2 regions of the Thermoanaerobacter brockii subsp. finnii Ako-1 genome follow, and region 2 is predicted to be linked to the other one. Evidence: riboswitches for the same ligand, from Rfam matches in the RefSeq annotation. Region 2 holds a riboswitch; the other holds the start of a gene.
The links. Region 2 has a riboswitch for thiamine pyrophosphate ahead of thiD (bifunctional hydroxymethylpyrimidine kinase/phosphomethylpyrimidine kinase). Riboswitches for the same ligand answer to the same signal wherever they lie in the genome.

Region 1: another riboswitch for thiamine pyrophosphate. It lies ahead of thiT (energy-coupled thiamine transporter ThiT); the one in region 2 lies ahead of thiD (bifunctional hydroxymethylpyrimidine kinase/phosphomethylpyrimidine kinase).

Annotation. Positions count from the first base shown of each region.
Region 1 covers NC_014964.1:233,755-236,898, reverse strand. Annotated here, with positions in the region: M-box (ykoK) riboswitch at 274-436, opposite strand; gene THEBR_RS01085 (phosphatase PAP2 family protein) at 500-1,036, opposite strand; gene thiT (energy-coupled thiamine transporter ThiT) at 1,283-1,921, opposite strand; TPP riboswitch at 1,984-2,086, opposite strand; gene THEBR_RS01075 (ABC transporter ATP-binding protein) at 2,158-3,144, opposite strand, start outside.
Region 2 covers NC_014964.1:1,681,807-1,684,950, forward strand. Annotated here, with positions in the region: gene thiM (hydroxyethylthiazole kinase) at 1-157, opposite strand, end outside; gene thiE (thiamine phosphate synthase) at 159-794, opposite strand; gene thiD (bifunctional hydroxymethylpyrimidine kinase/phosphomethylpyrimidine kinase) at 798-1,592, opposite strand; TPP riboswitch at 1,650-1,752, opposite strand; gene THEBR_RS08400 (GltB/FmdC/FwdC-like GXGXG domain-containing protein) at 1,818-2,546, opposite strand; gene THEBR_RS08405 (NAD(P)/FAD-dependent oxidoreductase) at 2,543-3,144, opposite strand, start outside.

The sequences.
Region 1 (3,144 bases), 900 kb from region 2:
GGAATTAAATGGAGTTAGTCTGAGAATTGTTTTGGAGGTATATGTAATAGGACATCAAAAGAAGGGATAAATGGGCAATCCTACGAAGAGCAAAATTTATAGAAAAGCCACCTGTGAGAAGAATGGACGTGGCCTCAAACTTTGCCCATCCTTCTTTAATGTCACATTACATATACCTTTGTAGCTTTTACTACTACCTCCACCGTCCATTCTTCTCACCTCCGTTTTTTAGCAAATTAAAAAACCTCTCAACGAATGAAAGAGGTTTTTAGACATTTCAATTCGTTGAGCTTTGGCACTATACAGCTTTGGAGCATCCTCCAGCTGCATTAAGTAAAACCTTAATTCGGTAATACTTGTTGACCCGTTAGCATCTCTCGATGTTTCCGGGCAGCAGCGTGTATCTGTATAGGAGCCTCACCTAACGATTGTATTAACTTGTGTCCTTCTACATTATATTCTTCTATTTACAATTTGTCAATCTATTTTGAAAAATTTTTTACAAAAACAACTTTGTACCTATAAAATGGGTTAGATAAGAAAAAGTAATACCTATCGTTGAGCCCATTAATACATCTGAAGGATAATGCAGTCCCATATATATCCTCGAAAGTCCCACAAGTACCGCCAGTGAAATAAAGAATACTGCAAGGCTTGGAAAAAATATTGAAAAAGTCATAGCAAGTGAAAAACTGGCAGTAGCATGACCAGAAGGAAAAGAATAATCCTTTAAAAGATGTTTAAAAGTGTTTGTATTAGCTAATACCATATAAGGCCTTGGTCTTGTATATTTTCTTTTTAAAAGTTGAACAAACAAATGGCTGCTTACAAGTGCAGTTAAAGCTTCTACAGCAGAGGCTTTTACATCGTTTTTTCCAAAAAAAATTAAAAACAAGCAAGAAAATATTGTAAAAAAAGGACCGCCTATATGAGTTATTTTAGGCATTATTTTGTCCAATATATTACATTTTATTCTTTCGTTTATATAGAAAAAAATGTTTTTGTCTTTGTCAAGAAGCACTCTTTTTATTTGCATCAGCAAAATCCCCTCCCTACAATCTCATTTCACTAATGCTTTTATCGAAATTTTTCAGCACAATTTCACACACTCTATCAGCAGAATTTTTATAAATCAATTATTCCCTTCTTTCTTTCATATCCTCAGGTTTGTCAGGTATCAATGTTAATTCTGCGTTAAATTTTTTCTTACATAATATTATACCATATATTATACCATTATTTCAGCTATCCACTGCAAAAAATAAAAAGGGGAAATACCCCTTTAAGCAATTGCTTTCTTTTTAATTTCTTCAATAGCATTTCTAACTTGAGGAATTAGTGAAACCGCAAAACATATTGCCACTTCTACACCTATTATGCTTCCATTGACTAAAAGTGAATAAACTATAGGGCTCATTCCTTCTGGTGCATAGCTTGCAAAAAAGAACACTCCCGATAAAAAGTGAGAGAAAAATCGTCCAAATCCACCGACTAAAATTCCCAAACTTAGGTTTTTTCTAAAAAAGCCAGCAAGTCCTAAAGCACCGAAGGCCAAAGGATAGTCGAGAAGTACTTGCACCCATTGGACAATAAATGGGTCTTGAATAAGTTGTAAAAATCCATACGCCATTCCTACAATCACACCAGGACCTGGTCCATAATAATAGGCAAAGATAAAAAGCGGCAACATGCTGGCAGGTGTAATAGAACCACCTTGAGGCCAGTGATAAAATCTTATATAAGACAGCACGAAAGAAATAGCGATTGAAAGTGCTCCGTAGACAAGCATTTTTGTGTCAAATTTGACACTTTTTCGCATCAGATATAAAAGAAAAGCTGCCAATAAAATTGCTAATATAACCGATAAAGTCACTGGTTTTATTTGAGCAAAATCAGAAAAAATACTTAAAAGGTAGGACATAAACAAAAACACCTCCATTTTTCAAGGAGGCTATGTTCGCTGAAAAAAATACCGCGAAATGCGGTATTTTTGAGCCGCATTCCCTACGGAGGCATTACCCTCATCAGGTTCCAAGGGTTTGGCATCAATGCCATCTCAGCCGTTAAGGCTCCCCCAGCGGACATAACCTCTATTTTATTTTCTCTTTTACTTTATCACTTTTTGTTTCATATGTCAATAATAATTATTAAATGCTATCAACTTGCCATCTCTTCCTCTTTTTCAAACTGGCTGTTATAGAGGCTTGCATAAAAACCGCCTTTTTTAAGAAGCTCTTCGTGGGTACCCTGCTCTACAATATCTCCATGGTTCATGACAAGTATCAAGTCAGCATCCCGTATTGTAGAAAGCCTATGAACGATTATAAAGCTTGTGCGTCCTTTCATAAGGTAATCCATCGCTTTTTGTATTTGTATTTCTGTAAGGGTATCTACAGAGCTTGTAGCCTCATCGAGTATGAGAATTTTTGGATCTTTCAAAATAGCTCTTGCTATAGTTAGTAACTGCTTTTGCCCTTGAGAAATATTTGTGGTCTCTTCATTTAATACCATGTTATAGCCCCCTGGCAATGTCCTTACAAAATGATCCACATAAGCTGCCTTAGCAGCTTTTATAACTTCCTCCTCAGTAGCGTCAAGACGGCCATATCTTATATTGTCCATAATAGTACCATTGTAAAGCCATGTATCTTGAAGTACCATGCCAAAAAGTGAACGCAAATCTTCCCTCGTAAAATCTCTTATATCATGCCCGTCAATTAAAATAGCTCCTTCATTCACATCGTAAAAGCGCATTAAAAGTTTCACTATAGTAGTCTTTCCTGCCCCAGTAGGACCAACAATTGCAACTTTTTGTCCTGCCTTAATAGAAGCAGAAAAGTTATTTATTACCATTTTATCAGATCTATATCCAAAACGAACATTTCTAAACTCCACATTTCCTTTTATATCTTCAATTTTTACAGGCTGTGAATTATCTGGAACTTCTTCTTCCTCCTCCAAAAATTCAAATACTCTTTCTGCGCAAGCAGCAGTTTGTTGTAGTATATTGGAAATATTTGCGATCTGAGCAATAGGCTGTGTAAAAGAGCGGATATACTGTATAAACGCCTGAATATCCCCTACTTCTATTGCATTTTTTATTACCAACCAACTACCCAAAACTGTAACCGCCACATAACCCAA
Region 2 (3,144 bases):
TTACCATTTCTTCTACTTCTTCCAAGGCATGTGCCATGACTGGCAATGCTCCTATAGCCAGTGTTATATTAGCACAATCATTGACAGTAACTATATTTGTAATATGGTGAACTAAAGGTTTTTTCTCTCTTAAAATTTTCAACAATTCTTTTTTCATTTCAAATCCTCCTATCATTTATCGCTTTTTTTATAACCTCCAAGAGTTTTCTTGTATTGTTTTCTATATCCCCATAAAATACAGCTGAAACTGAGGATATCCCATCTGCTCCTGACTTTAACATGACTTCATAAGCATTATCCTTCGTTATACCTCCTATTGCAACGACTGGAATAGTAACAGCCTCTTTTATTTTTTTTAACCCTTCTATTCCAATGGCTTCTGCCTCCGGCTTTGTTGGAGTCTTAAACACCGCACCTACCCCTAAATAATCCGCTCCATCCCTTTGTGCCTTTAAAGCTTCTTCCACTGTTCTCGCTGATACCCCTACTATTTTATCACGACCTATTATTTTTCTTACAATATCTGCCGGCAAATCCTCCTGTCCAACGTGAACTCCATCTGCATCTACTGCCAAAGCTATATCCACTCTGTCGTTAATAATGAGAGGGATTCTATTTCTTTTTGTCACTTCTTTAACTTTGAGAGCAATTTCATAAAATTCCCTACTTGATATATCTTTTTCTCTCAGTTGAATTACTGTTGCACCGCCTTTTATCGCTAGTTCTACTGCTTCAGCAATATCCATATTCTTTATGTAAGACCTATCCGTTATAGCATAAAGGGTTAAGTCCATATCTCACACCTTCCTTATTTCTATATTCCAAAAATGGTTAGTAGGACCTACTCCATGCCCTATGGCCAACGAATGTTTTATAGCCCCTGTAATGTATGCTTTCGCTCTTTTTATCGACTCAACTAAATCATGGCCTAAAGCAATATTGGCAGCTATAGCTGAGGAAAATGTGCAGCCTGTACCATGCGTGTTTTTAGTATCAATCCTCTCTGATGTAATTTCATAAAACTCTTTTCCATCGTAAAATACATCTAAAGCATCTCCTGTAAGATGTCCACCTTTTACAATTACTGTCTTTGCTCCATAATCTAAAATTTTTTTAGCCGCTTCCTTCATATCCGATACATTTTTAATTTCTTTTCCAATTAATTCTCCCGCTTCCATAAGATTTGGAGTAACTACAAGGCTTAAAGGAATCAATTCCTTTTTCAAAGCCTCCACTGCTTCCGGCTTTAATAAATAGCTTCCACTTTTTGAAATCATGACAGGGTCCAACACAATATTTTTTACATTGTAATCTTTTAACCCTTTTGCAATCATTTTAATTATGCTTTCATTAGATACCATACCTATCTTCACTGCATCTGGATATAAATCCTCAAAAATTGCCTTCATCTGCAAATACACCATATCGGGGCTTATATCCTCAATTCCCAAAACCCCCATGGTATTTTGCGCTGTTATTGAAGTAATGACACTCATGCCGTATACTCCATGGGCTGAAAAAGTCTTTAAATCTGCCTGTATACCTGCTCCTCCCCCAGAATCAGAACCGGCAATAGTAAGGGCTAATTTCATAAAAACACCTCCAAATAATAAAATAAGCCCACCTGTGAGGTGAGCATTTTTACAAATGTTTTAAAAAGCATGCTTCCCTACGCAGGCATTACCCTGACAGGTTCAAAGGGTCGGGAACGAATCCCCTCTCAGCCACTTTTTGGCTCCCCTAGCACTTGTCATATTTAGTTTTGCCTAAATTGTTTAAGTTAATTATACCATAAACGCAAAAGAATTAAAATAATTTTATGCATACATATTTCCATAGGGTCTTTTGCCTATCGGATGCAATTTGACAAAAGAATGATTCATAATCTTTTGAAAATCATAATCAAAATATTGACAAAAATTTTCAACATACTTTTGGATAAACGCGTAATCTTTGTCATCTATCTTTTCTTTAATAACTTCTTTTCCAAGTTTATAGTCTTCTACATCTCCTCTCAAATATATAACTCCTCCATGCATACCTGTACCACAATATTCTCCAACTATATTTTCATCATTTTTCAAGTTTAGCACAATCATACATCCACCTGCCATATATTCACCAAAGAAATCTCCTGCACTTCCTCCAATAACTATTACGGGAACTTTATCCTTGTATTCTTTCATGTGTATGCCAACTCTATAACCAACACTATCTTTTATATAGATAGATCCACCCCTCATTCCGTAACCAACGACATCACCTGCATGTCCATGTATAATAATATTCCCATCGTTCATTGTATTTCCTATTGCATCCTGTCCATTGCCAAAAACTTCTATTGTAAGGCCGTCCATAAAAGCCGCCATGTCATTCCCAGGTGTACCTTCGATATTTATTTTTGTAGTCCCAGATAAATTATCTCCTATATATCGCTGACCATTGACATTTTTCAAATTAATTATATCTTCACCTGAACGAACTAACTCTTTAATTATTTCATTAAGGTCTCTGTAATAAATTCCTGACGCATTTATGGTTTTCATCGTACCACCTCCAGGTCAAGCATTTTTGCCTTTCTTAATTCTTTTGGCAAATATATAAATCCAAAATCATCATTTAAAAGATATTTCTTAAATGGAGTTATATCCGTTTCATTTTTTATAAATCCAGTAAATAATCCAGCCCTATCAATATCATTAATTAATATAAATCCTACTAATCTATTTTCTTTTACCACAAATTTTTTATAAGACCTTCTGTTATGATCAATTTTAGAGATAATCTCAAATTCCTCCTGCTGTGGATTTGTTATACCAGCTGTTATCATATTTGTATTTTTATAACCTATTGAGTTCATAGGAAAAATCCCTTTAAAACTTTTATTTATACCAATCATGTTGTACCCTGCAATTTCCCCTTGCATGTATGCATTTGGCCATATTGGCACAACCCTATTTGACTCAACAAGCATATCATACCCTTCGGCTACATCTCCTGCTGCATACACATCTTCAACGCTTGTTTTCATAGTATTATCTACTAAAATACCACGGTTTATAGAAATTGATGTGTTTTTTACAACATCAACGTTTGGCACAACGCCTATCGCGATAATAAGATTGTCGGCTTCTAATTCCTGCC